DNA from 3 places in the Paenibacillus sp. GCM10012306 genome. Region 1 is predicted to be linked to each of the others. Evidence: riboswitches for the same ligand, from Rfam matches in the RefSeq annotation. Region 1 holds a riboswitch; each other region holds the start of a gene.
The links. Region 1 has a riboswitch for cyclic di-AMP ahead of ACFORK_RS25825 (hypothetical protein). Riboswitches for the same ligand answer to the same signal wherever they lie in the genome.
Positions count from the first base shown of each region.

Region 2: another riboswitch for cyclic di-AMP. It lies ahead of ACFORK_RS28640 (C40 family peptidase); the one in region 1 lies ahead of ACFORK_RS25825 (hypothetical protein).
Region 3: another riboswitch for cyclic di-AMP. It lies ahead of ACFORK_RS17995 (C40 family peptidase); the one in region 1 lies ahead of ACFORK_RS25825 (hypothetical protein).

Region 1 is NZ_JBHRYW010000016.1:23,326-33,304, forward strand. It holds gene kdpB (potassium-transporting ATPase subunit KdpB) at 1-761, opposite strand, end outside; gene kdpA (potassium-transporting ATPase subunit KdpA) at 821-2,497, opposite strand; gene kdpF (K(+)-transporting ATPase subunit F) at 2,556-2,633, opposite strand; gene ACFORK_RS25825 (hypothetical protein) at 2,759-3,178, opposite strand; cyclic di-AMP (ydaO/yuaA leader) riboswitch at 3,384-3,572, opposite strand; gene ACFORK_RS25830 (hypothetical protein) at 3,569-3,868, opposite strand; gene ACFORK_RS25835 (GerAB/ArcD/ProY family transporter) at 4,079-5,173, opposite strand; gene ACFORK_RS25840 (hypothetical protein) at 5,177-5,425, opposite strand; gene ACFORK_RS25845 (Ger(x)C family spore germination protein) at 5,428-6,627, opposite strand; gene ACFORK_RS25850 (spore germination protein) at 6,651-8,153, opposite strand; gene ACFORK_RS25855 (hypothetical protein) at 8,329-8,547, opposite strand; gene ACFORK_RS25860 (ABC transporter permease) at 8,585-9,874, opposite strand; gene ACFORK_RS25865 (ABC transporter ATP-binding protein) at 9,867-9,979, opposite strand, start outside.
Region 2 is NZ_JBHRYW010000024.1:8,405-18,383, forward strand. It holds gene tadA (tRNA adenosine(34) deaminase TadA) at 2-541, opposite strand; gene ACFORK_RS28600 (ATP-binding protein) at 861-3,173, shown strand; gene rluF (23S rRNA pseudouridine(2604) synthase RluF) at 3,178-3,879, shown strand; gene motB (flagellar motor protein MotB) at 3,971-4,786, opposite strand; gene motA (flagellar motor stator protein MotA) at 4,770-5,570, opposite strand; gene ACFORK_RS28620 (hypothetical protein) at 5,775-6,068, shown strand; gene ACFORK_RS28625 (4a-hydroxytetrahydrobiopterin dehydratase) at 6,290-6,577, shown strand; gene ACFORK_RS28630 (c-type cytochrome) at 6,697-7,053, opposite strand; gene ACFORK_RS28635 (GNAT family N-acetyltransferase) at 7,180-7,665, opposite strand; gene ACFORK_RS28640 (C40 family peptidase) at 7,866-8,360, opposite strand; cyclic di-AMP (ydaO/yuaA leader) riboswitch at 8,365-8,506, opposite strand; gene ACFORK_RS28645 (C40 family peptidase) at 8,887-9,369, opposite strand; cyclic di-AMP (ydaO/yuaA leader) riboswitch at 9,373-9,510, opposite strand; gene ACFORK_RS28650 (hypothetical protein) at 9,719-9,979, opposite strand, start outside.
Region 3 is NZ_JBHRYW010000008.1:77,033-87,011, reverse strand. It holds gene thiD (bifunctional hydroxymethylpyrimidine kinase/phosphomethylpyrimidine kinase) at 1-202, shown strand, start outside; gene ACFORK_RS18005 (winged helix-turn-helix transcriptional regulator) at 384-755, opposite strand; gene ACFORK_RS18000 (SDR family oxidoreductase) at 949-1,677, shown strand; gene ACFORK_RS17995 (C40 family peptidase) at 1,759-2,235, opposite strand; cyclic di-AMP (ydaO/yuaA leader) riboswitch at 2,240-2,376, opposite strand; gene ACFORK_RS17990 (hypothetical protein) at 2,863-3,495, opposite strand; gene ACFORK_RS17985 (DEAD/DEAH box helicase) at 3,696-5,441, shown strand; gene ACFORK_RS17980 (YqhG family protein) at 5,438-6,502, shown strand; gene ACFORK_RS17975 (hypothetical protein) at 6,641-7,663, shown strand; gene ACFORK_RS17970 (YqzE family protein) at 7,781-8,002, opposite strand; gene ACFORK_RS17965 (N-acetylmuramoyl-L-alanine amidase family protein) at 8,189-8,935, shown strand; gene ACFORK_RS17960 (divergent polysaccharide deacetylase family protein) at 8,922-9,869, opposite strand.

The sequences.
Region 1 (9,979 bases):
GCAATCATGACCGGAATATCAAGCTCAATGTTCAAGTATCCCGCTATCGGCCGCAGGGTAACGACGACAATCAGAAAGATAATCGTCAGACTGATCAAGAGTGTGTTCAGCGCAATTTCGTTCGGCGTCTTCTGACGTTTGGCCCCTTCCACCAAGGAGATCATCCGGTCCAGAAACGATTCCCCCGGATCACTTGTAATCCGCACCTTAATCTCATCGCTCACGACACGTGTACCGCCGGTAACAGAACCAAAATCGCCGCCCGCTTCTTTGATGACAGGTGCTGACTCACCGGTAATGGCCGATTCATCTACTGAAGCCAGTCCCTCAATGACCTCACCGTCACCCGGGATAAGTTCCCCTTGGCTGACGACCACGATATCGCCTTTGCGCAGCTCAGAGGAAGAAACCGTCTTGGTCGCTGTTCCCACCAGTTTATTGGCCGTAATATCCTGTTTGGTCTTCTTCAGTGAATCTGCCTGGGCCTTTCCGCGGCCTTCAGCGAGGGCTTCTGCGAAGTTGGCGAACAGAACGGTAAACAGCAAAATGCAGAATACCGTAATGTTGAAGCCCATCGACTGCTCAGCATGAAAGTATCCGGGTACCAGCACCATAAACAGAACGATGATGGTACCGATCTCGACGACGAACATGACTGGATTCTTCATCAGCGTCACCGGGTTCAATTTCACAAAACTATCTTTTACAGCGCTGAGGAGTATCGGTCCGGTCAGCAGCTTTTTTCTTTTGGCAGTACTCATCTTGTTCTCCCTCTCTTTCAAAGCTTTGCCTAGCAAAGCTAGCTATGGACAGCCACTGCTTACCGCAAGGTCAAGTACTCAGCAATCGGGCCAAGCACAATGACTGGTAAAAAGGTCAACGCACCGATGATCAGAACCGTACCAATCAGGATGCCGGTGAACAAGCCATTATCTGTCCGGAAGGTTCCGGTCGTCTCTGGTACAGTGTTCTTGCGCAGCAGGGACCCGGCAACCGCCAGCATAGCGATCACAGAGACGTATCGGCCCAGCAGCATAACGATCCCGGTCGTTATATTCCAGAAGGAGGTATTGTCCACCAGTCCCTCAAATCCAGATCCATTATTCGCGGCCGAAGAGACATATTCATATAACACCTGGGTCAGGCCATGAAAGCCCGGATTGGTAATTGAGCCTTTGCCCAGCTCGGTCAGGAAGGCCCCCGCGGTCGGTACCAGGATTATGAGCGGGTGAATCAGGATCGCGATAGCGATTAGCTTCATCTCCCTGGCTTCGATCTTCCTTCCGAGGAATTCCGGAGTTCTGCCGACCATAAGTCCACTCAGGAAAACACCCATAATCGCATACATCAGCATATTAATCAGCCCGACACCCTTGCCGCCAAACACATTATTCAGCATCATGAGCGCCAGCGGTGTAATTCCGCCGAGCGGTGTCAGCGTGTCATGCATATTGTTAACACTGCCTGTGGTCGCCGCGGTTGTCACCGTAGTGAACAGGGAGGATTGCGGTATACCAAAACGAACCTCCTTGCCTTCCATACTGCCCTGCGAGGAATCGATACCGAAGGCGTTAATCGCCGGATTCCCACGGGTCTCAGCATAATAGTTCAGTCCCAGCAGCAGCACGAAGAGCGTCATCATCGCGGTAAAAATCACCCAGCCCTGACGTTTGTTTTTGGCAAACAAGCCATACGTATATGGCAGAGCCGCAGGCAGCATCCACATCGAGAGAATTTCCAGCACGTTCGTAAGCGGACTTGGATTCTCGAAAGGATGAGAGGAGTTGGCCCCGAAGAAGCCACCACCGTTCGTCCCAAGATGTTTGATCGATTCCAGCGAAGCCACAGGCCCTATCGCAATATGCTGCACCTGGCCCTCAAGTGTAGTGACCTCAAGCGTCGGCTTCAGCGTCTGCGGCACATGCAGGCCGACCAGAATCAGCGATACCAGCAATGCGAGAGGCAGAAAGATCCGCACATGTGCTTTTACAAAGTCTTCAAAAAAGTTCCCCACCAACTCCCGCCCCGTGATCCCTCTGACAAAAGCGATCGCCACAGAGAAGCCGCTGGCAGCAGAGGTGAACATCATCATCGTAATCACAGCCATTTGCGAGAAATACGACAGGCCGGTCTCTCCGCTGTAATGCTGCAGATTCGTGTTCGTCATAAAGCTGATGACCGTATTGAACGTAAGCGTCTGCTCCATATCTGCGATTCCATTCGGGTTAAGCGGCAGTCCCTGCTGCACCCGCAAAATGATATAACTGAAGGCTACCAGCACGATATTTGTTAAAATAAAGCTGAGCGCATATTTCTTCCAGGACATTCCTTCGCGCTTCTTCAGCCCAATGAGGCGATAGATGCCATTCTCTGTACGACCAAACCATTTATCCGTACGGTTAGGCTCACCTGAAAATACATGATATACATAGGTGCCCACTGGCTTCACCAGAAGCAGCAGGATTACGATCACAACGACCATTTGCAGAATGCCCATGAATGTCCCTCCTTAGCAAGGCTTCTATTTCTGTTCTTATTTCTCGCGTTAGATATAGCTAAAATTTCTCCGGGTTAATCAGCGCATAGACCAGATAGATGAACAGCAGCAAGGTCACAGCAATAATCACAATCACCGCTCATTCCCCCCTGCATCCTCGACTACACCTGAACACCATTGTACAAATCCATAGAACAAGCCGTACGTAACGGCCAGTGCGGCGATCATATACAGATCCAGCATCGTTTCCAGCCCCTTTTGTTATCCCTGATCACAGGAAGTTTGGTCCACTAAAAAAACGGCATCCCCGCTGTGGGAATAGATGACATAACTTGCGCCCAGTCTTGTATAGACCAATCTGGGGTTCAAGGAAGTGGTAATTACAAAGATGGGCTGTGTTGTCCAGGCCCGGCACATTTGGATGTAACGACAACACAGCGGGAAACTGCTCTCGAACAAATACACCTTGCCTACAGGAAAGGATGGACGAAACCACGTTTTCTGATGGCGAGTATCTACTAAAACAGTGTTCTCAACTCCCAATTCCTCTAAACGGGTCTTTTCCTCTTGATTGTTCGTTAGTCCAGCTACCTGAATGCCTCTGAATTTCAATATCTTGATAAAATGCTCGCCAGCCTTTGTAGGTGCGCATACCAGCACATATTCCATCTGATCCGCCATATCTCTTATCCCCTCCTGCTCTTGCACAACAACAAGGAGGCAACGAAAATCTCCGAAAGGAACGTGACCTATCGTCATTTTCGGGCACAGCCGTGTGTGGCTGTGTCACGTCACCAGACGCTGCCTTACAAGCGTTTTGCTTATAAAAGCACAGCAAAAAACCACAAAGGATCTCCTCTGTGGCTCGCTAACGGTCACATTGCACTCATCCTCTCTCCATACGCTTACGAGGTTAGCTGACGGATTCGGGCGGTGAGAGTCGCCCTACCCATACAGATGCATGACTAGCTGCATCCATACAGGATTCACCCCATAACCGGCTTCCGACTCTCACATCGGCTGCCGATTGTTGGTTCCCCCGCTTTCCTTGACGGAAATTAAGCGGATCAACTATTCGGTTGTGGTTGAAACAGATGTAATCATACTCTCATGCAGGAATTCTTGTAAAACGCCAAGGATGCCAAAATAATGCATAAAGAAAACCCTTTTCATATTGGGTAGCGTTTTCTTAATGTTCAATCTCTCTATTTCTCCTATTTTCACGTTTTTGTCACGATTATCGAATTTTTTATATATTTCGGGGTTGTTTTTCCCAAAAGCGCGGAACTCCAAGATTTTGACACGTCTTCCGCTCAAATACGAAAAGAGGGGCTTGAGGAAGATAAATGCCTCATAACGGCTAATAAACATGCTTTTAGTCCACTTTCTTTCCCTTGGTTGCCGGAATTCCGTGGATAGACGGTACTATGAAATAATTTCTCTTTTTACAAAAGGAAGTCGTGCGGCGTATGATTCGGATTACGATTACACATGTATCCGGGAACGACAACAGGTTCAGAACTGGAACGCCCAGCGCCTATTATTCCATTCTGTAAACCGTGAATAGAAATACAGCCCAGCTTACTGTTGGAACATCTCCTTACTTCTGAATTTGTACACCATATAAAGCATCAGCGGAAGGACTAGCGCACAGGTGAAATCCCAGAAGATATAATAGTCGACAATATAATCGAAATATACGGTATTGGTCGTGATCGCAAACGCCAAACCAAAGACGAGCATGCCGCCAGGAATCGACAACGGACGATAATCACGCAACTTGAAGAGCTGAGCGGTCCCGAGCAGGAAAGCATAGAAGTCCAGAATAGTCTTGAAAAATGTCGATAAAATCCAATTGATAGCCAGTATGGCCTCCACTCGCTGTAGAAAATTCCCCACGTTGATTTTTTGTGCGGCAGCATAGGTAGTATAGAGATAGCTGGAGGCCAGATTCGGTCCAATCACCAGCAGGGCCAGCAGAATAATAGAGCAGATAGCCATCCCTCCAAGGAAAACCCCGATCAAATAATCTCTTTCCGTAGTCTTGCTGGTAACTACATAGGGAAGAAACATCAGCACAGCATTCAGTTCACAGAACGTGAAGGTACTGCTGTATAATGAACCATGTGTAATGGCCCGAAGTCCCTCACCCATTATAGGTTGGAGTCTGGATAATTCGGCCTGGGGAAGCAGCAGAAAGAACAGGGCCAGAAACAAAAAGATATACAGTGGGAAAAAAGTCTCTCCCGACCGGGCAATAGCTTCCAGTCCACTCTTGGTCCCCCACACCAACGTAATGATCATCATGAAGTGAATCGCATTGATGGGCGTCTCCGTAAAAATCTGCGTAGTGAGAAAATCACCGGCTTCCCGAAGCAGCATCGCGGTAGTGACCAAATAGTAGTACAGGTAAAATAAAGAAATCAACCCCCCAATCCATCTCCCCAAGAGGCGCCGGTTGTATTGAATAATCGTCAGCTTGGGAAACAGGCGGCTGAACCGGTACAGAAACCAGGCAATCGGCCATCCGATCAAGAGGCCTATTCCTCCGGAGATCCATCCATCTTGTTTAGCCGCGGATATCGTGAGTGAGGGCAGAATCAACAACATATCGCCAATAATAAAGTAGATGACCAGCACAGCAAGTTGTCTGGAGCTGATTCTCCCATTTTCCATGCCTCAATCATCCTTTACCTGTAGAATGTACTCCATCCATCGATACAAAGGTTTGTAGATCAGCTCAGGAACCCGCATCGGACTAGGTGTCTGGATTCCTTTTAAAGCCACAATACTGACGATTGCCCCGGCAACCAGCATGACTATGAAAATTAATGTTTCACGCGCCCAGCCTTTCTTAATCAAGGGAGGGAGCTCGAAAGCAGCGATGGCAAGGGAACAAAAACCGACGACAATGGTCGTAAGAGTCATGTCTATTTCTCCTTCATCCGGCGCTCAATCGAATTAGCAATCATGCCAGTGTTACGAATATGAGCATCCACCTTGTACACCACTTTTAGATGGGGGAATTCATCATCCCACTGTGACTCTAACTTCTTCCACAGCTTGGGGTAGGCATTATAAATCACCTGTCCAAAACCGAAAACATCGACTTTATAACGGCGCTGGACTGCTTCAACCGATTGCCTCATCAAATCCTCAAGATCCTGTTCTCCAGCAACTTGCAGCTGTTCTAGCACCATTGGATCATTGATGTTCAGACTGCACTCCAATTCCCCGATGTTGCTTTCCACTTTGGCGCTGATCTCAATGACAGGTTTACCCGCCTCCAGGCGGCTTTTCATTTCCGTGTGTGAACGGATAATTTCAAGACTGATATACTTGCCATCCGGACATTTCAAATGCCCTGCTGTGCTGCTAACCGTGTTCCTAATATAGTTATAGCCTTTACCTTCATCTTTGGTCATCCATCCAATCAGCTTGTCATTGCGGAAGACTGCCATGCCTGAATACCCCAGTTTTACCGGATGATCGATAAGTCTCATATCCTCAGATTTAGTATCCCTACTGTCATTCTCCAAAAGGGAAATCCCTGGCAGCACAGGACTCATTCCCGTAGTCATGAGTTGGTCAATCAACGTGTCAACAGTCACCGCAGCTACCGGTGCCCAAACCTTGTTTGAAGTATCCAGTGAGTAGAATAACGCCTCCGCGGGGATTTTCTCCAGCGGTGTCAGGACTTTCAGAATATTTTCCGCAGAGGCATCCCTAGCGATTAATACATAATAATCCGGTCTTGTCTCCGGATTACGCACCAGAATATCTATCACTTTGGCAATGCCGTCCCGAGCCACCTCCTCACTTAGAACCAGTGTCCTGATGTGGGCAGTATAGATCTTTCGGGGGCTCGTTTCTGTCAGCTTGCGGAAGGCCTCAAAGAGGGTCGGTGCCACCGTCTTATAAACCGCCACCGGAGTATTTTGCTTACCTGTACGGCCATTCACCTGATCCGGTATAACCACCTGTACGGTCAATTGGTACTGATCATTAGATTTATCGATTGCGATGCCCGACACAATGCCTAGTTCATTCAATTCCCGGCGGCTCCAGCACCCTGTCAACAGCACAAGGATCATTACTGCCGCTAAAATCCCCCCTGTAATACGCTTCATGGATGCACCTCAACGATAGCTATTTATTTGCGTGATTGCCGCACCAGGTTCTTGCGATTGTACATCTTCGGCCGTTTGCGCATAGCTGGCCAAGGCAACCGGAACAGCGAGTCTTTCTGAGCATCCAGATTAAACGGAGCCAGCGGACTCAGATAAGGAACGCCAAAGGAACGGAGCGTATTCAGGTGCAGCACCAGGATAATAACCCCCACCAGAATCCCGAATAGCCCAAATGAAGCAGCCAGCCCCATTAATACGAACCGGATCATTCGCACAGAAATGGACATTGTATTCGCCGGAATGACATAACTCGAAATCGCCGTAATAGACACGATAATGACCATCGCCGCGGAGATAATACCCGCTTCTACCGCAGATTGCCCAATGACGAGTGTGCCGACAATGGATACGGCCTGACCCACCGTTCTTGGCATCCGTATACCGGCTTCCCGCAGAATTTCATAGACGATCTCCATCATTAGCGCCTCAATAAAAGCCGGAAAGGGGACACCTTCCCGCTGCGCGGCCAGATTCAGCAGTAGATTCGTGGGCAACATCTCCTGATGAAAGGTTGTAATAGCGATGTAGAATGACGGGGCGAGCAAGACAATCAGAAACGACATAAAGCGAATCATCCGAATCAGGGTGCTAATGTCGGAGCGCTGATAGTAGTCTTCCGGTGTCTGCAAGAAATGAACAAAGAGTGCTGGAACGAGCAGGACAAACGGCGTACCATCTATGATTATCGCTACTTTCCCCTCCAGTATTCCCGCCACGATCGTATCGGGGCGCTCACTGTTGTATACCGTAGGGAATGGAGTGGCGGTCTTGTCCTGAATAAATTCCTCGATATAGCCGCTCTCCAGAATACCGTCGATATCGATAGCATCCAGTCGGTTACGTACTTCCTGAAGAATTTGCCCGCTCACAATATTTTTCTGATACATAATAGCGACACTGGTCTTGGTTATTGTGCCAATCGGATGGATTTCAAGCCATAACTGCGGGTCCTTGATCCTCCGGCGGATCAGTGAGATATTAGTTTGAATATTCTCGGTAAAAGCATCCATCGGTCCACGAATGCTCGGCTGGGAGGTCGGTTCGCCCACGGTCCGGTCTTCGCGTCCGGTCACCCCGATGCGGAGCCCTTCCGCATATCCGTCGAGCAAAAGAATGGCATCTCCTGACAAGAGATGTGTGAACAGCGTGTCTATCCCATTGAGATAGCTAATGTCACCCACGGTAAGGGCTTTTTCCTTCAAATAGATCAGCGGGGCGTCCCTGAAGGATGACTCCTGCTCCGGTTTTAACGCCCCCAGATTCGTCAGCGATTTCAGCACAGCTGTCTGGATCATCGTGCGATCAGCCAGACCGTTCATGTATAGCAAGGCCACTCCCCAATGGTCAGCCAACACCATCTCTCGAACAATTAGATCCGGACTGTCCCCCAATGCTTCCCGTATCGAGCGAATATTGTTGTGCAGATCAGCGTCCAGCAATTTCCCGGAATCCGATACCAGTTGCATGGAAGCCACCTCTCATTTAGCAAAATTAGGTTGCCCTTATTGTGACCCGCGTGGCAAGGGAGTATACGTCAATGCATGGGATGATCCGATAGTAGAGGCTTTTAGGGTAAAAAAAACGGAGCCACATTATAGTAGGCTCCGGATCGTACTATTCATATCCATTCAGCAAATATCATTATTGTTTCTCTTTCTGACGCAACTTTCCGTACTGATACAGCCCATATACCGCGCCCACTGCACCCAAAATTCCCATTCCGATCTTGAATCCCAGCCGCAGCCCGGAATCTCCGGGGTCCATCTGAACACTTAAAAAACAGAGCATGGAGGAAAAGAACAGGAACGTACCGATCTGGTATTTCTCTTCATTGGTCTTCTGAACGTTTTTTGCATTCATTATCATCAATCCCCTTTCGGATATGGGTGAAACCAAATCAAATTTTGTAAGCTTTCATTGCTTTTCTGATTTCCTTAATGCTAGGACGCTTACCGTACATCAGGACACCGGTGCGGTAGATCTTCGCGGCCAGCCAGCCAAAGAAGAACGTCGTGACCAGGAGAATTGCCAGCGAGACGATAATTTCCCACAATGCTATACTCCCCACACCAATTCGCAGCAACAGCGTCAATGGAGAGGTGAACGGTACAAAGCTCGCTACCTTGACTAGCAGGGTATCAGGACTAGCGATGCTGAACAACGGGATGTAGAAAGCTGCAAAGCCCAGCATCATAATCGGCATAACCGCCTGACCAAGATCCTCAGTACGGCTGACAATGGAACCAACAGCTGCGTACATTAAGGCGAAGAGGAAGTAGCCTAGAATATACAAGATGATGCCATATGTCAGTAAACCAACATTAAACTGACTGAAATTTAAATCAAAGTCGCTCATAATTGTCGCATTATGCGGCAGTTTCAGATTGGCGGCAATTGCCGCGGCGATAATTACAATTTGCGTTAATCCAACCAGGAAAATCCCGATAACCTTTCCGAACATCTGCGCCAATGGTGAAGCGCTTGTGATCAGAATCTCCATAATACGAGAGCTTTTTTCCGAGGTAACTTCTGCGGCAATCATATTGCCTGTCATCATGATAGACATAAAGAACAGGATTAAAAGCACATATACTATCACGTAATTGATAGCGGGATGGGATGGTTCCGCTTCTACCTCACCTGTAGTGCTAATCTGCTTGGTTCCAATCGCTACCGGCGTATTCATCGCGCTGATCTGCTCTGGCGTCAGTTTATCTCCGGCGATAAGCTGTGCGTTAACCTGCTGCAATGCCCCTTGCAGATAGGACTGCACTTCCCCTTTCAGCTTGCCATCACGGCTGAAGTAAGTTACTTCTTGCAGACCTGAAGCGGATGCTGTTCCCAGAGAGAGGTAACCCTGCACCTTCTCATCGTCCAGCGCTTTTTTTAGCTCCGGATCATCACTAGCAGCATAAGAATTCAGTGTAATTTTCGGAATCCCTGCCGGAGGATTATAAGCCTTAAGCAGTTCTGCTGCCGGATTTCCGCCCTCGGCTACGAGTCCAATCACTGCGGCGCTTCCTGCCGTACCACTAGCGCTATCATCACCCTTGAACAATTTAATCATGTACGGGATATTCATCCCGATACTGAGCAGCAATACGATAATCAACGTAGTAATCATGAATGATTTCGTTCTTACTTTATTCCTAAAGGTAAAGCCGATAATTGTCCCCATCTTATTCATTGGATTCACCCACCGCCCGGATAAAGATTTGGTTTAATGTCGGTTCCTTGATTTCAAAATGCTCTACTTCGCCCTGCCCGATGGCCTGCTGCAAAATACGCTGTG
Region 2 (9,979 bases), on a different contig from region 1:
TCTATTCCTTTCTCGTATCATGGCTGGCAAAAGGAATGCCTACTTTGTCAGCTGCGGCCGGCTTGCGGCGCAAACGACGGAAGAAGGAGGTCAATAGTTCGGCGCATTCCTCCTGCAGTATGCCTTGGATGACCTCTGTACGGTGATTAAATCGTGGTTCCTCCAGCAGATTCATCAGGGTCCCCGCACAGCCCGCCTTAGGGTCCGTTGTGCCATATACAGTCAGTGGTACTCTGGACTGTACCATCGCACCTGCACACATGGGACAGGGCTCGAGCGTAACGTAAAGCTTGCAATCCAGGAGTCGCCAGGAATTCAGGGCCTGACTCGCTTCCCGTATAGCTACCATTTCGGCGTGAGCAGTTGAATCCAGTGTCGTCTCGCGGAGATTGTAGCCACGTCCGATAATTTTATCATCATGCACAATAATTGCACCAATGGGGACTTCACCGAGCGCCTCGGCCTTGCGTGCTTCTTCAATCGCGTACCTCATCCAATACTCATGGGCGGCTTGTGCGTCGACAGGCGGTTCATATTCCATCTTACTCAAAAGTACATCTTCCCTTCGGATTTTGTTTCTATTGTTCAACGAACAAATATTCGTTCTGAACAAAATGTGTGTAACTCTGTGGATAACCGCCGACTTGTGCACAAATTTGTGCACAACGCTTTCTGATAATCTGTTTATATGTGCATAAGATGTGGATGGTTTCATACCCATTGTAGTGAAAGTGTATCTGTATTTCAATCCTAGTAAGGATTCCTACATTATAATGTCCTTTTCAAATGGAGGGGCAAAAGGTATGATAATGATGAACACTCCGCTAGGATTTACCAGCGGTAAGAGGTGAAAAGGGAGCTTGTCCATAAAAACGAAATTATCAGCCATTTTATTTGGCTCAGTGCTGCTTGTTCTGGTGCTGAACCTAACATTTAACCTCTATGATGTGCGAAATAATTTGCGAAATGAAACGGAAAGAAACATGAGAATGACCGCCATGCAGATTGCCGTTTCAGTAGAACAGAGCAGCTATAGCTCGGCTTATGTTGAAGGCCAGATTGCCAACAATTTGCGGATGGCTGCGATCCTGGCTTCACACGAGCTGGACCCTGACATTAAGAATGTGGACAATCGCCAGCTGAGAGAGTTATCCCTCAAACTGGGTGTGTCTAATATTTCGCTGCTTGTCAAAACTAATGATGATATAGTGATTGCCAAATCATCTGACCCCAAAGAGGTGGGTTTATCCACCAGGGGTTGGGGTTATTGGTATGTTGCTTTCCTGGAGCTGTTCCTCAGTCAGCAGGTTACCGTCGACCAAGGACAGGTGCTAGACCACTTCTGGTCGGGGCCCTTCGAATACTCTACTTCCAATCCCGAATCTATCGAGAAGTGGGGATACTACTATGATGGGACAAGCAATTATATCATTGATCCCTATGTTCGCAGTACTTCCGTCAATGATTATGTTAAGATTATGAGCCCGGACGAAATTGTGAAGCAGACACAAGCGGTCAATCCAGGGATCCTGGAGATCACAGGTATTAATCCGGAGACCTTCGCTCTGACAAGCATGTTATCAGACGGAAGCGATAAATTGAATCTGAAGCTGCGTAATCGTCCCATTAAGTATGGCAGCTATACTTATGGCAACGTACAGCAGGATAAGGCGGCAGTGGCTGCAGCCATAAGCCGACAACAGCCGGTGCTGCTGGATACGAAGGCTCTGGGCAAAAGAGTGCTGAAAAGCTTCATCCCTATTATGCAGCCGGGGAGAGGCTCCTATGTTGTAAGTGTGGTTATGGATTACTCGGTCATTTCCTCGGTGATCCATAAACAGCTTGTTAACAACAGCTTAACTAGTCTTCTATTGCTGGTAATTTTCTTTTTGGGCAGTTATATTCTGTCCGGCTATGTTACACGTCCAATCAAAGCGATTCTGGCCAAAGTGAATGACGTCGCCAGAGGGAAATTTGAGCCGACGCTCAAGGTCAGCAGCCGGGATGAACTGGGACAGCTGGCGCAGCGGATTAATGCAATGTCTGATCATCTCATGCAGCATACAAGTCGTCTCGGCCAGACACTGGAAGAGAATCGTGCGGTCAAGGAACACTTGGAGTCGGTAATTAACGGAACTTCCGATGCCATACACACGATGGATATGAATGGACAGATTCTTAGCACGAATCGTGCCTTTGAGGAGCTGTATGGGTGGAGCGTCCATGAGTCGACAGGGAATACTCCATATCTCGTTCCAGCAACCGCCCTTAAGCTGGAGGCGGAGCGGCTGGAGGAACTGAAGAAAGGGAAGGTACTTCCGCCTGTTGAGACCTTAAGATTGAAGAAGGACGGTTCTATCATTGAGGTCAGCGTCAGTACCTCGGTGATCCGGGATGAGGAAGGCAAGCCGTTGTCCTTCGTCCACGTCTCGCGTGATATGACTGAGCGGAACCGGATGGAAGAGCTACTGAGACGCTCAGAGAAGCTGACTACGGTTGGTCAGCTGGCGGCAGGGGTAGCGCATGAGATCCGCAACCCGTTGACCACGCTGAGAGGCTTTCTGCAGCTGCAGCAGGAGAAGCAGGTCCTAATTCCGCTGCATATTGAGCTGATGCTGTCCGAGCTGGAGCGGATCAATCTTATTGTCAGTGAGTTTCTAATTCTGGCCAAGCCGCAAGCCGTTCACTTCCAGCAGAAGGATATCCGTTTTATCCTCAGTGATGTTATTTCTCTGCTGGACAGCCAGGCCCATTTGTTCGATATTGAATTCGCAGCCAAATTCTCCGATGAGCCTGCAACGGTCCATTGTGAAGAGAATCAGTTGAAGCAGGTCTTTATCAATATTGTTAAAAATGCTATCGAGGCTATGCCGAACGGCGGTACAATCACATTGGAACAGTATACCACCGATCATTGTGTGGTCATTGTGATTGCCGACGAGGGTGAAGGAATTCCGGAAGAGATGCTGCCCAAGCTGGGCGAGCCATTTTTCACTAATAAAGAAACCGGTACAGGACTGGGGCTTATGGTTAGCCAGCGTATTATACAGGCACATAAGGGCAGTATGGAGATAACAAGTGAGGTAGGCAGAGGCGCGATGGTTACGATTACGATGCCTGCCGCGGAGGCTGTTGTCCCCCGTAAGAGCATGAATGAAGAACGGAGTGAATAGTAAGGTGAGAATCAATAAATTCATCAGTGAGACAGGCTACTGCTCACGCCGTGAAGCCGACAAGCTGGTTGAAAGCGGCAGAGTAACGATCAATGGAGAACAAGCAATGCTTGGCAGTCAGGCCGAGCAGGGCGATGAAGTAAGGATTGACGGGAATTTACTGGAGACAGGCAATACTATCGTTTACATCGCATTGAACAAGCCTGTAGGTATCACCTCTACTACAGAGGAACATATTAAAGGCAACATTGTTAATTTTGTAGGTCATTCAGAGCGAATCTTTCCGATCGGGCGACTCGACAAGGATTCAGAAGGTCTGATTCTATTGACCAATGACGGAGATATCGTCAACAAGATCTTGCGATCAGAGGGGCGTCATGAGAAGGAATATATAGTAACTGTTGATCGGCCGATCACCCCATCCTTTATTACAGGGATGTCCAGTGGGGTCAAGATTCTGGGCGAGAAGACGTTGCCTTGCACCGTTACACGCATCACAGAGCGGGTCTTCCGGATTATTCTAACTGAAGGCAAGAACAGGCAGATTCGCCGTATGTGCAGCGCCTTCGGTTATGAGGTCAGACGTCTTCAGCGCATCCGGATCATGAACATCAACCTAGGCAGCTTGCCGGTCGGACAATGGCGTGATCTGTCGCCTAATGAAAGAGCAGAGCTAGGGGCCATGTTGAATTATGAACTGCTGTAGGCTCATCAGCTCCGTATAAAAGGGTAATAAATAGAGCGGCTCCTAAGGTTAGACCTTTAGGAGCCGCTCTATGCTTGTCCACGACGGATAATTAATTATCGGATGGTGGAATCCCTGTGAATTTCTTGAACTCTTGATACTTTCGGATGATGGAGACTTCAACCCGGCGGTTCTTCGCACGTCCTGCAGCAGTAGAGTTATCCGCGATAGGATGGTATTCTCCGTAACCGATCGGACTGAATTTCTTCGGATCGAGATTAGGGTTAAGCAACAGAATCTTCATAAAGTGCAAGGCCCGATCCACACTGAGATCCCAGTTGGAGGAATAGCTGGTGTTGGAAATCGGGATATTGTCCGTGTGTCCCTGAACAACTACATCGTAGTCGGGGAATTGCTGCAGCATCGTTGAGATGGACTTGGCCAGCTGCCTCGATTCATCCTTGACTACGGCCTGTCCGGAAGCGAACAGGGCATTGTCACTGATGGTAATCATCAGCTGGGACTGGTTCAGCTTGGTGCTGAGCAGATCGGTCAGTCCATTGTTCTTGATATATTGATCGAACTGCTTCTTGAGCTTCTCGAGGTCTTCCTGTTCCTTCTGGCGCAGCTTGGCCATTTCTGCTTCTCCCGTGTTCTTGGAGACGACATTGTTCATCTTCTCGCTCTTTCCCTGGTCCAGATTACTCTCGGAAGGTGTTGCTGCCCGTTCTGTCAGCACGCCGGTTCCGCCGTTCAGAACGGAACTAAAGGCTTGGGCCATTTCTTCGAACTTTCTGGCATCGGTAGCGCTCATGGCATACATAACGAGGAACAAGGCGACAAGCAGGGTCATGAGGTCAGAATACGGCAGCAGCCAAGATTCGTCGGCATGCTCCTCATGTTCCTCGTGTCTAGTCTTTTTGCTCACTCGAACCTTCCTCCTTATCCAGCAGCTTGGCGCGTTCCGTAGGCGTCAGGAAGACTGCCAGTTTTTGATTTATCGCAATCGTGGAGACCCCGGATTGAATGGACAGTAGACCTTCTACCATCATTAGGCGGACATCCATCTCTTGCTTGGAGAGCCGCTTGAGCTTGTTGGCAATCGGGTGCCACAGCACGTATCCTGTGAAAATACCCAATACGGTAGCGATAAATGCTCCGCCGATAGCGTGGGCGAGCTTTTCCATCTCAGTCATGTCCGCAAGTGCAGCGATAAGTCCGATTACGGCTCCGAGTACCCCCAGCGTAGGCGCGTACATACCAGCCTGGGAGAAGATCAGTGCACCGGCTTTATGACGATCTTCAGTAGCACGGATATCCTCCATAAGTACATCGCGAACGAATTCCTGATCGTTACCATCGATAATCATCCGCATGCCGTTCCGGAGGAAACCATCCTCTATTTCATCAACCTTGGACTCCAGAGCCAGCAGGCCTTCACGGCGTGTGATGGATGCCCAGTCCATAAATGTAGTAATTAGTTCCGCTTTGCTGACCAGTTTCTTTTTAACAAAGATCATTTTAAACAAGCTTGGTACCTTTTTGATTTCTGAAAATGGAAAAGCCATAAAGATTGAAGCGGCGGTACCCAATAAAATAATTAAGTAAGCAGCGGGAGTGGCCAAACTCTGGATGGGAGCGCCCTTCAGCACCATCCCGAAAAGAACAGAGACCAGACCAAAGACTAGACCGATTATTGTTGAGATTTCCATTATGCACCTCGTCCATGAGATTTAAGAAGTGATCCGACGTAGCCGCGTTAATCATCCTTGAAGCGCGGCGGGGCATCTTAACCCAAACGGAATAACTTATATTCTTATTTATCGACATCATTCCCTTTTTTGTGAAGTCATTTTTTCGGCTATAATGGAGAAGGTAAGTTATTATTCATCAGTGAAGAAAACGGAGTGATACACATGGGCGTTAAACATGGCAGAGATTATGCAGAAATCCTGAACGATTTGACCGAAGCAGTCGGGCGTATTACCGACGGATTTTTATTTTTTGAAATGGACCCGGAGGAATGGCAGGAGCTGCCACAGGAGTCGAAGCTTGAGGTATGGGAAGCGCTTGCTGAGGATCTGTTCTATGCACTTGGCAATGAACCGGTCATTGAGGTGGGAAGCGGGGTTGTGATCTACGACAAGGATACACACCGGATCAACGTTTTGCTCGGCGAAGAGGACTTGGCTTCTGTTGTCCTCGTTTAATAGGAATCTAGCAGAGCGGAATTTGCCGCAGTCTGCCGCCCGTGGTAAAATTGACGGAGCGAAGTACTATTTACCGGGATTGAAGAATACAATTAAACCGAAAATTGTCTTTATCCTGGCACATCCCTTGGACCTCAGAAGCTAAGGGATGTTTTATTTAAACAAGCAAAGAGACAAGGCGATCGGAACTTTGCTACTAATTAAGTAAGGGAGGTAACAATGTGCTGCTTACAGAGGAAGAATTGATCGAGCAGATCGGCAAGCTGGAAGGCTGGAAGCTGGTGAAAAACACGATTACGCGCAAATATATGTTCAGCGATTATATGAAGGGCATAGCCTTTGTCGATGCGGTGGCTGCCATTGCTGAGGCTTTTGACCACCATCCACATATTACAATTGATTATAAAGCGGTCACGCTTCGCCTGACGACACATGATGAGGGCGGAATTACGCCACTGGACATTCGTGGTGCACAGGAGTTTAACGAGGCCTTTGAGAAGGCGCGCTAGCCTGTCGTGTAGTCTTTTGAGATAACATTGTATAAGAAGGCTCATAAATGCGAAAAAAGCCCGTGCAGCAGGATGTAAATCCCGGCACGGGCGTATTTGTGTAGTCTCTCAAGGGAGTTTTACTTCTTCTCAGCCAGCCATGTGGCCACGTTCGCAATCTCCTCCGGCGCCAGCTTTTCCTTGAAGGAAGGCATTTGGCCCCGTCCTTTGGTCACTATACTGTAAATCCCGGCAGCGTCATGCTGGCCACCTTCATTCTTCAAGCTGGGTCCTACCCCGCCTTGAAGCTGATCGCCATGGCAGGTGATACAATTGGCTTTCACAGTCGCTTCTGCCTTGGCGGCATCAAGCTGAATTTCAGGCATAGTAGGTTTGTTCTGTTCCGCGACCTCTTCTTTACCTGGAAGTGTGAACATTAGAACTACCGCAAAGGCACAGGCGGCAAAAAACAATCCGCTCATGATCCATTTTTGCATCCCCAATCGTCCCTTCTATGTAAGCTGCTTCCTACATTATAGCGGAAGGTGAAGCGTTATCATAGCATTTGTGGCAAAAAAATGAACGACTAAGCGATACTTGCCTAAAGTTCCTGTAACAGAGCATCATTTCTCATAGACCATACAATAAAATGGTTTACTTCCAGTAGGTGTCATTCGTTCATAAGTGTCTGTAATGGTAAAGCCGCTTTTTTGATAAGTACGAATGGCTCGCTGATTCCAGGTCAGCACCTCCAGATCAACCTCCCGCTCAGGATAGCGCCGAACTGCAGCCTGGACAATGGCCCGGACAAAGTATTGGCCCATTCCGTGACCACAGAGCTCTGGACGCATACCGACCCCCAGGCGTACCACACCTTCCATTGGGAACAGCTGTGCGAAGCCACAGAGATCGCCCTCATCGTTAAGTACAGACACATATTGCTGGCTTCGCAGCTGTGGATCGCCAAACTCAATACCAAGCTCCTCCATCTGCTTCCAAGGCATCCAGCCATATATATTGTAAGGAGGCTCATAGCTCCAGTGGCAGATGTCTTCGGCATGACTGGTCTCCATCGGTACCACATGGAATGTAACAGGTGAATGAATCATAGGGTCGTGAGACCTCCTTTCCATAGGGCAATGCTCTATAATTTAATTATATACAAAAGTCATAAGATCAGGCGCAGGAAGTCAGGAATTTGTTGTTTGATGAATTTCAGAAGGGGTAATGAAGAGTAACAGAGATGACAAAAAAGCCCTTCTCCAGATTTCAGTGAAATCGGGAAAAGGACTTACGTATGACTTATAAATTATTGTACATCGTCAAAATCTTGAGAGTCCGTGGCAAGCGCCTGATAAGCATCTGTGCTCATAATGCGTTTGGCACCCACATAACGACTAACATAATAGCTCTCACTCAGTGAGCTGATTGTTACACCGCGAGAGGATGAAGCATGGGCAAATTTGCCTTCGCCGACATAAACGCCAACGTGGGAAATGCCTTTACCACTAGTATTGAAGAATACCAGGTCGCCTGCTCTCAGTTCGTCACGGGACACCGTGGAGCCCATCTGATATTGGGAACCGGATTGGTGTGGCAGGTCAATGCCGATCTTGTTGAAGACATACATTGTAAAACCGGAGCAATCAAATCCGCTTGTAGATGTGCCACCAGATACGTACTTGGTACCAATAGCCTTGTCAATCACCTTATCCATCTTGGAATCGGCGAAAGCGCTTCCTGCTCCAACAGCTGTAAGCATCATAGAAAAGCCTAGTACTGCCGCTGCCAATTTCTTCTTCAAAAGTGTAAACCCCTTCCAATGCCTACGAGGTTAGCTTAAGGGTTCGGTTGAAGGTCCCCTATGACCCCTCTCTGAACAGGAGGTCAATTCACCCAAAGTGGTTCCCCCGTTTCCCTAATAGTTAGGGAACTCGGCATATACTGTTGATTAGAATTAGACTGCTATATGAATACATGACAAAACCTTATAAAAAGGTGACTCAATAATTACAAAAATGTTACTAAAAACTCACTGCGCTAATTGTAACAAACACAGCGTCGCTTGGCAATCATTTATAGCATATTTGTGCGCAAAAAATGTGATTTTAAGAGCGGATTCTCCCTAGTAACGCTAAAAATAGAGAACAAAACAAAATTTCCATAATTTATTGAGTTTTTTGGCGTAAAGATGATTCATCTGCTCTCTAAAGGTGTATACGTATACTATAAAATAGGAAAAACCCGGAAATCGATGATGATAACCATCAAGACTCCGGGCATAGCATAGATATGAAGTTAAATGGAATGTTCGTAGTACAGAGGTTAGTTTAGTCGTAGGCAACCGATTTATAAGCAGTTGTGCTCATGACTCGTTTGGCACCGATGTAGCGATCAGCCCAGTATTTCTGACTCAGTGAGCTAATAATGACACCGTGTGAAGACGATGATTGAGCAAATTTACCATTGCCGACGAAGATGCCTACATGAGATACACCGTTGCCAAGTGTGTTGAAGAATACGAGGTCTCCGGGCCGCATTTGACTGCGAGAGACGGAGGTACCTGCGTTATATTGCGATTGGGATGTGCGCGGCAACGAAATGCCGATGCTTTTGTATACATATGTAGTGAATCCAGAACAATCAAATCCGGCTGTGCTTGTCCCTCCAGTTTTATAGGAGGTTCCGAGGGTTTTTGTGATGACCGTGTCCATTTTGGAATCTGCTGAAGCACTGTTGGTTCCGATTCCGATGGCGAGGGCCAGGCCCAGTGTGGCTGTAACAATGATTTTCTTAAAATTCTGTCTGTTCAAAAGATGTACTCCTTCCAAGGCCTGCGAGGTTAGCTTAAGGGTTCGGTAGAAGGTCCCCTATGATCCCTCTCTTACGAGATCAATTCACCCAAAATATGGTTCCCCCACTTCCCGGTGCAAGGAATTCGGCGTTTTATGCACCCAAAGTGACGTATCGACATGATATAAACGAAGTTATTAAGAAATGCCTGCAAAAGATTACAAAGTTGTTACTAGTAGTACAGAAGCCATTGTATCAAACCCGTAACCATTTTGCAAATCGCGCTGCTGAGGATGACCAAAAAGAGTCGCCGCTCCTGTTTAACCAGGAACAGTGACTCTTCTAAATATGCCCTAAGGGGCGGAATTATTATGGAAATGCTTTACTTCTCCATAGGTCATATTGGGCCGCAATGCCCCACAATTTGAACAGTGTAGACGGGAGTGGAAGGAGTTGGCGGATTAGGAGTGCAGGTAGGCCTGGGAAGTAAATAATCCCTAAGACGTAGATCACCAAGAGCAGCAGACTGCCTGCTCCCAGCACGAGCGATACCCCAATTGCGGTGAGGAAGCACCGCAGGGCGATCAGCAGGGAGGAGAACATACCGGTCCCGGCCGTATAGCCGAATTG
Region 3 (9,979 bases), on a different contig from region 1:
GGATAAAATCGAACCGGCACACAACCACGGCGCAGGCTGCACCTTTGCAGCTGCGATTACCGGTGGACTCGCGAACGGCCTAACCGTGGACGATGCGGTGGCCAAGGCGAAAGACTTCGTCTCTGCGGCCATCCGCAACGGCTTCGCGTTCAACCAGTACGTAGGACCGGTCTTCCACGGCGGCTACCGTCTGGAACACTAGGTCTCGCCAGTCTGGCGAACAGTCTTGACATACAAAAGAGCAGAGCCGAGAATCTCGGTTCTGCTCTTTTTATACGGCTATAGTAAGCTGTTCAGCAGCTTTCAACTTGTTAACGAGATGTATTTACACCCTATCAAGCTAGGTGCGCTCTACAGGTTATTTTCCCCAAACTGCCGTCTTCTCAGCTCTCCTTGACAGTCTTTCCGGCATCTTCCCGTTCATTCACGAAGCTCAGATGGCTTCTGCCCCAGCCGCACATGCTGTCCAGCACCACAGCAATCGTCCTGCCATGCTCAGACAGGCTGTATTCTACGCGTGGAGGCATCTCTTGATAAAAGATCCGGTCAATGAGCCCGTCCTCCTCCAGCTCCCGTAGCTGCTTTGTGAGCGTGCCCTGGGACACGTCTGGAATTCTCCGCCGCAGCTCCCCGAACCGCTTCGTTCCGTCCACCAGCAGCATGAACAGGATCAGCGGCTTCCATTTACCCCCGATGACATCCAAGGTTGCCAGCACACCTGTCAGTCTAGGCTCCTGCGAATTTCGTTTCATCATTATCACCTCTCCTGTTCTCTCCATCATACCTGGGACACTCCTTAATTGCACGTCTCTTGCCTGGAGAATGGCAAAACATCCATTAGTACGAATTTTCGTACCGGGTACGAATAAAGTGCGTACTGGGCAGCGCTGTTATTTTACCCAATAATAGAATGGAAACCATCATACGAATAAAGGAGAACAACCTATCATGTCAACTCTTACTCTACAAAATCAGCGGGTCGTTATTATAGGAGGAAGTTCCGGAATTGGATTCGCTACAGCCAAACAAGCGGTGGAACAAGGCGCTTCCGTCGTTCTGGCAGGTCGGTCCTTGGACAAACTGGAACTAGCAAAGGAACGACTGGGCGCTGACTCCGTGGAAATATATACGCTGGACAATAAAGATGAGGAACAGCTCAAATCCTTTTTCGAGCAAGTGGGTCCATTCGATCATCTGTTCACGCCTGGTGCCAGCTATGTCAGAGGGCCGATCACGGCAAGCGCGGAAGTTGCCCGCAGCTGCTTCGACGCCAAATTCTGGCCACAATACAATGCTGTAAAATACGGTGCCCCTCACATGAACCCTAGTGGATCGGTGGTCCTAATGTCCGGCGCCTTTGGGCAAAGACCACTCACAGATGGAGCATCTTACGCTGCCTGCAATGGAGCCATCGAGAGTCTGGGCAAGGCACTAGCGGTAGAGCTCGCCCCAATTCGTGTCAATGTTATTTCCCCAGGAACGATCCACACAGAATTTAACTGGGAAGGTGCCGAACAGGCTGTTCGGGATGAATCCTACAACGCCTATGCCAAAATCAATCTGCTCGGCCGTATCGGCACAGCCGCAGAAGCCGCACATACTGTCGTCTATCTGCTGACGAACGGATACACCACCGGCAGCACCCTGTTCCCGGACGGCGGCTATATTTTACGCTAATCTTCTATACTCTAAAATAAAAGGTGTCCCGATTAGCCAGAAAACTAACTAATTCGGGACACCTTCTATGTATTTAATGGATTATTTCTGGGCAGTCATGGCCTGATAGCTTGTCTCACTCACGACACGACGTGCGGTAACATAACGTTCAGCATAATACGATTCCGACAATTTGCTGATTCGAACGCCCTTGCTGCTGGAAGAATGGGCGAACTCGCCATCACCGATATAAATGCCTGCATGAGAGATCCCGTTACCAAGAGTATTGAAAAATACCAAATCTCCGACACGAAGATCTTCTTTAGCGACAGCTGTACCAGCTTTGGCTTGGGACTGCGAGGTGCGTGGAAGATCTCCAGCATTGAACTTATTGAATATGTATAAAATAAATCCGGTGCAATCAAAACCCGCAACTGTTGTGCCTCCCCATACATAAGGAGTACCAATGAGTTGGTTTACTTCATTGTCGATCTTAGCATTAACGTTACTGGCAAATGCGGCTGGTGCTGCAGTGAATAGAATAGCGGCTCCAATTACAGAAACAATAAACTTCTTCAGAACGTTATTCTCCCTTCAAATGCCTACGGAGTTAGCTGAGGGTTCGGTTAAAGGTTTCCCTATATTCCCTTGCGTTCAGGAATAATTCACCCAGATGTGGTTCCCCCGTTTTCAACGATTGAAATTCGGCAACATTAATTAATATTTTGTAACTATTTGTATAGTAGTATAGATGCACACCTCCTGTCAATGCTATTTGCTAGATTCATAACTTTATTTGCTTCTACATTCTTTCTACATATTCATAGATTATACTGGCTTTTTTCAGTTGTTTTTCAGCTGATTTTCGATCATTTCTTCTCTATTAATCCCTCGGGGGTAGATCGTAATACAATTGTAACAAAAGGTAACATTCTTGTAATCACTGCAGATAACGCAGTATAGATGTCGGAATTGGGCGATGGAATATCTCTGACTCATTAATTAATAGAATTTCATTTGTTCATAATCTATCTCATCCATCTTCTTTTCGATAGCTTGGATTGGGGCTTTTTTCGTTTATTAGAGAATTTCCCCCTATAGTTAGACAACAGCTTGTCTTCATTTAGATAGAAAAAGGTTGGGCAGAAGATTATTCTGACCCAACCTTTTTTTGTGTATCCGCAGTCGACGGATATAGATTATTAGTTAGTTCAATAAATCCATTACTTTGTTTGCATATGCAATCCAATCCTTATTGTCAGTATTTATCTCTATCGTTGGCAGGATTGATAAACTAGATTGTTTACGTAGTTCTGATTGTGTTTGTATAAATTCATCGGCCGACTTTCTGATTTGTTCTCTTGATTTGCTTGTCCATTCATGAGGTGTTCGACTTTGCATTCTTTGTTCTACGTTGCCAGAAGAAACCGTTAATAATACACATGTAGCACCAAGGTGGAGCAGTTCATTTTCAAGTGATTCAATTTCATATAAGGAGTCGGAGGGGAAGGCCACTCTGTGATTCAGATGGAATCTTTCCAATATAAAAAATATACCTCTAGACGCCCGAGATGCATCTGGACCCAAATATGTTGACCACTCATTTAATTGTCGTAGCATACTAACCCGTTCTTTCAATATATGAAGATGTTCATCACGGCTTAAGCGTTTAAATTCTCCATGAACATTGTTTAATACTTGGGAATACTGTTCGCTCAAGACAATGATACTGCGCTCTGCTGATTCTTCTTGTGCTTGAAGTAACTTTAGAGCTTTTAGAACAGATGTTTTTCCTGCGTGTGAGTAACCCTCCAAAATAATTCCTCTTATGTGGCTCATTAAAGACCTCCAACTAACAATTATTTGAAAACTACTCTTTGAGTCCATCTATCCCTCCAGGATTTTTAATTATACACAATAAAGGTTATTTTTGGGTATTAATATTTTCAGAATAGTACACCCGGGTTATGAATCCTCTCTTTTCCGCGCATACTACTCTTACACATTCAATATGAATCACTGCGAGAGGAGAATGCCGTATGACGCAATTATTCCGTAATTCTCTGCCCGCCGGAGCGGGTCAGCCTGCGCCAGTGCTGCCTGTTCCTCTTTCTTTTAACCGCAACTGGATGCAGGATTTGGAGTCAAAGCTCGATAAAGGCGGTCCCTGGGGCGACTGGCGATTGTCACAGCTGGCCGTGCAGGGCGAAAAAGCGACTCTGGTCAGTAGCTTCGACGAATTGCAATGTATGAAGCATCTGTCCGGACTCTCCCCACTTCCCCACCAAATCGACACTGCACATAAGGTGCTATTCCAAATGTCGGGCCGGGCCATTCTCGCCGATGAGGTTGGACTTGGCAAGACGATCGAGGCTGGGCTGATCCTCAAAGAGTATCTCGTACGTGGACTTGTATCCAAGGTATTGATCCTCGTTCCGGCCTCCTTAGTGCTGCAATGGGTTCGGGAGTTGAACGCCAAATTCGGCATTTCTGCCATTGCCCAGAAGAAATCCTATTCCTGGGGTAACGACATAGTTGTCGCTTCCCTGGATACCGCCAAACGTGATCCGCATAAAGAAGTGCTGATGAACAACGAGTACGACATGCTGATTATTGACGAGGCCCACAAGCTCAAGAATAAGAAGTCAACCAATTACCAGTTCGTACAGCAGCTACGTAAAAAATACTGCCTCCTGCTTACCGCCACCCCCGTGCAGAACGACCTCGGCGAACTGTTCAATCTCATTACTTTGCTGAAGCCGGGCCAGCTGGGGAATCAAGGCGATTTTGCCACCAACTTTGTTGTTGATAAGCGTCAGCCTAAGAACGAAGAGCAGCTCCGCGGGGAGCTGTCCAAGCTGATGATCCGTAATCGCCGTGGAGAAGGCCCGGTCAATTTTACGAAGCGCAAGGTCCGTAATATTCCACTGACATTGTCGGAAGAAGAGAAGTCACTTTATGACGGGGTTACCGCTTTTGTCAAAGACCAGTATCAGGAGGCGGGCGGCAATCTCAGCAGTATGCTCTCTCTTGTCACCCTGCAGCGGGAGGTATGCAGCAGCCGGGATGCCGTCTTTATCACCTTGGTGAACCTGATCAAGAAACTGCCTGAGGACTCACCGAAGCGTGACCGGATGATGGAACTGCTCCAGACGCTTCGTACGGTAAAAGCCAATACTAAGGCGGAGAAGACGATGTCTCTAATCCGCGAAATGAACGAAAAGGTCATTGTGTTCACCGAATACCGGGCCACCCAGGAGTATCTTCTGCAATATTTTCGCGAAGGCGGGCTGCAATGCGTCACCTATTCCGGGGGCATGAACCGTGGCAAAAAAGACTGGATGATGGATCTGTTCCGTGGCCGCGCCCAGGTCATGATCGCTACAGAAGCCGGTGGCGAGGGCATCAACCTACAATTTTGCCACCATATGATCAACTTCGATCTGCCCTGGAATCCCATGCGGGTAGAGCAGCGGATCGGACGTGTCCACAGACTGGGACAACAAAATGATGTAGTGATCTATAACCTGTCGACCCAAGGCACCATTGAAGAGCATATTCTGCATCTACTGCATGAGAAGATTAATATGTTCGAGATGGTTATCGGCGGACTCGATGTCATTCTGGAAAAGTTCGAGAAGAAGGAATCGCTGGAAAAGAGTCTGTACAAGCTCATGCTGGAATCGCAAGACGAGCAGCAGCTGCGCAGTGGTCTTAACCAAATCGGTGAGTCGCTTACTCAATTGAACACCAGCATCAAGAAGGAAAGTGAGACAACGTCATGACCCTCTCCCCACAGCAAGTGCGCAAGCAGGTTATGGATTATCTTGAGGCCACGGATTGCTCCATTATTGAGACCTCTCCCCTGCATGTGACGGTCAAGCTCTCTCCGCGTGCAGACCAGATGCTCACAGATCGTCCCTATTATTGGGGCTTCGTAGAACGCACAGGAGTGGAACCTGAGACACTGTCATTCACGTTCGTGTTCAATCCTGAACAATATGACACTCAAGCCGAAGCCCCTGCGGCACCCCGGAGTTCGGGATTAGGAACCTCCGGAGTGATGAGGACAGGCATCAGCAGTGGAAGCGTTAAGCCTGCCGAAATAGAAGCAGCCACAGAACCTGGAGGTACCATTACCGCAGGCTCTGTAGGATCTCCCCCTCCTCCGGGCAATCCGCAGGACAGCATTTTGTCCCGCTATTTCGGCGTTATGCCCGCCTTGCCCAGGATTGGCCCTGGCCTGATCAGGCGCGAGGATGTTATTTATGGCAGCAAACGGCTGCGCCAGATCTGGGACGCTGCCCGTGAGGAAGGCAAATGCCTCTACCTGTTCGAAGACCCTGGCAATCGCCAGCGAACAACGCTGTTCTCAGCGGCCTATGAGCCATGGCTCGGAGTCTGCTACAAAGTGGAGATGTCCTGCGACTTGAAGCGTGAGGAGCTGCATTTTATGGCTATCTCTTTGGTGTCGGGTGTCATTACCTATGAATTTGCGAATAAGCTTGCACCACTCAAGCTGACCCCGCGCCTGCCGGAAAATGTCCATGTTCAGCCGCTTGAAATGTCGGTGACGGCAGGCGCGGAACAACTGGAAGCCAATCTTACCAACCGGCTTGCAGGGCTGGATTACAGCTGGGCGGAAGCGGCCCGTGAACGGCTGCGGCTGGAGCTAGACATCATCGACGTCTATTACGAAGAGTTGCTCAAGGAACCGGATGAAGAGAAGCGTAAAGAGATCGAGGAGCAATATGCCCGGCGCAGGCAGGAGACCGTGTGGCAGTATGAACCGCAAATTGCAGTTTCTGCGGTGACCTATGGACTGTTTCATCTGCGGAAGGCATAGAATGCGACCCGGCTCGCTAAAAGCAGGCAAAAAAACAACGGAATTCCCGCAGCTGCTCGCGACAGCTTGTAACACTCTTTTTACAGCTTGTCCTTTACAATATCAGTATGCTTATGGAGAAGAAAGGTGATCGGTGCTATGAAAATATTCGTTCAGCGGGAACGCCACCGCAGGCTCCCCGCTTCCCTTCTGCTGCTGTTATGCCTGGGACTGGCAGCAGCAAGCTTTGGTTTCCCGTCACAGCTCGCTGCGACCGGCAGCCGCGTAAGCGTTGTGCAATCCGTCTCGCAGGAAGTACCGCCCATCTTCCGGTTTCAGGAGGCTTCCGCCCCTGTCACTCTGGAAGACTTCGCCCAATCGAACATTATAAAGCTCTCGGAGCAAGCGCCCTTCAAGGAATGGGCCAGTGCAAAACCCCAATATTACCCACTGGGACCGGGAACGCACGGCTGGCTGGTCAATGTGATGAATGGTAAGCAGCGAATCGGTTATATGATTATCTCCGCCTCTGAGGATGGAGGTTATGTACTGAGTGAATACGGAGCCGGAACCTATGGTCTCCCGTACAGCTTAAGCGAACTGCACCGGTTATTGGTGCAGCAAGGACTTATTTCTTCTACTTATTCAGGTACACTGGAACTTACAGCGTTGTATGCCCCCCTTCTGCCAGTATGGAAGCTGAAAATCGACGGTAAGCTTGTCTTTATCGACGCCGCTGCACCACAGGTGCTGCCTTGGACCCTGAGTCAGGTGGATAACGCATTCAAGAATAGAACAGTCAGCTTAGAGGATGTAACCAGTAAAAAGGCTACCATCCCCCGCACCGCTTACCGGACCGGAGGAACAGACGATCCTTATGCGGATCTGCTATGGCTGACATCGCCCAAGCTGGTCGTTACGGATGCCGATAGTTTTACTGCTGAAATCTCTCCTGGTGTAAGCCTTGTCTTTCAGGCACCTGGACGGAATGACCTGTTCGGATCACCTTTTACGATTACAGGCTATCAGAGCTGGCTGCCAGCAGAGAAAACTGCGGACGCCAAGACGGCTCTATACGCAGCTACAGGTGCAGGAGGCAAACGTTACTTACCGTTGTCCGTATTGCTCCAGAACGGAACGCTTCAGAAATTACCCGGAAATCGTACAGCATCATTCAATTAGAATCACGATGAGAAAGCGAACATTAGGATATGTCAAAGAACCTTCCAACAGCCATCTTGGCATAGGGAAGGTTCTTTGCTGTGATATAGGCTGAGTCCAAAGCTACGCTGAATTGGCCTAAGCATCATGCCTGTTTAGGGATGATACGGTACTCTTTTCCTTTCGTGGCCAGCTCCCCCGCCAAACAGACCAACCCATAGGGATCATACCGAACCACTTCTCAGACCAAGGCTCTTTCACCATTTCTTTGTGGGAACGGATGCTGCTGCGCGGGTCCTCGATAAATACAACTATTTTCTCGGTGATATACTTCACCAGCTCATCGCCGCCTGAAGCCATATTCACCACCTCCTGCACTGTTTGTCCTTGATTTGATGGACACTCCATTATAGCTATAGTGTGCTCCGCCGCCGTGAAATCTAAACCCATGGAAGAGGGTCGTATAGGTTTGCCTGTAGCGGCACAATCTAACAGTGTAACCACTCCCAGATTTTTTTCCCATTTCAGGTAAGGAGGCGTATTTAGATGAAGTTGACCATCGGGTCGGGCTCCTCCAGGTTCCTACGCCGGATCAGTCTTTGCTGGGCAGCTGGAATGCTACTACTGACCCCAGGTTATATCGGAGCTGAACCGGTGTATTCCACGCAGGAGCAACAGGATGATGATGAACGGCACCACATGCTGGGCCATGGCCAGCGGATGATCCTGATCGATGCCGGGCACGGGGGCGTGGACGGCGGTACATCCTACGGCAAAATTCTGGAAAAGGATATCACACTGGATATCTCCCGCAAGCTGTTCCTGCTGCTCCGCAGCGATGGCTTCGATGCGATTCTGAATCGCAACGGTGACTATGCGCCCAGTGATGAGAACCGCTGGCTGCGCAGTTCCTCCCGTCATCTGCGCGATCTAGCCCAGCGTAAAGAGCTGGCCGAGACACTCCCGGCCAACGTTGTCGTCAGCATTCATATCAACTGGGCTTCTTCCCCTTCCAAGCATGGACCGTTAGTGCTGTATCGTCAGGAAGGACGCAGCTTCATCCTCGCCAAAGCGATCCAGAGCCAGCTGAACCATCTGTATGGCACGCAGACTGATCCAAGACCCGGCAAGCCCTTTTATCTGCTTAATAAAATAACCGCCACAACGGTAATTGTCGAGGCGGGCTTTATCAGCAGTCCAACGGACCGGGCGAAATTGTGTAGTCCTGCGGGCCAGCAGGAGATTGCCGAAGCTGTAGCGAATGGCATTGCCGCTTATCTTATGGAAGTGTAGGCCGAGGAGTCCACTTCCATTCTTCTTTTACAAGATCGGAAATTCCAATGAAGTCGACCGTGTTCTTCATGTCTTCAATGCCGCTGCGAATCCCCGCTGCGGTATTTTTGCCTTGTACACCGACGTGCCCGATAGTTACACAGTAACGCAGATTAAGGGCCCGTTCCTGTACAAGACGCATCTGCTTACGCACATGGTTGACATTATGAACATCGTCCAGGAAAATGTGGTTCTCAACACGGGGCAAGCCGAGCTCTTGTGCCACCTCTCCCACCACAGAACGGTAATTAGTCTTGCTGTCCACGAAGAATAGTCCACGCTCCTTGCAGACAGCCAGCACAATGCCCATGATTCGGGGATCTCCCGTCACTTTCGAACCCATATGATTGTTGATGCCGATCGCATAAGGAACATTATCCAGTGCCGCTTCGACCTTCTGACGCACTTCTGCGTCGCTCATCTTTGCCAGCACTGCACCTGGACCGAGCCACTCCGGTCTCCCACTTTTTGGCTCCATCGGCAGATGAACCAGTACATCATCTCCCCGTTCATGGGCACGCTTCGCGTCCTTCTGGGAGGTCGGCAGGAACGGCATCACCGCTACGGTGAGCTTAATCGGCAGGGAAAAGATCTCATCCGTGCCCTTCATTCCGTTGCCGAAATCATCAATAATAATGGCTACCCGGCTGCGGGTCTGACGAGAATGCTTGCCCTCTTTGCCCGCTGGCACGGTACTGCCCGGCCCGTTCAATGAAGCCTTCGGTTGTCCATCGGCAGCAGCAACGACACCTACCGTCTGAACGTCCTTACCATAAGCCCCTTCAGCTGCTGTAGCAGCATAGTTCCCGGATATCGCCAGGCACCCGGCGGACAGCAGCACGGCAATGTTTCTTCCCCCGGTCATGAGCCGATGACGCCATTGGTACTTTCTCATGCCCTCATCTCCTTCTCACTTTGGATTGTGTTCTCATTGTTTGAATTTTGGAGGGCAATTATGTAGAAGTGACTCTACGCAATAATTAACATTCGCCTTGGAAGGATCAC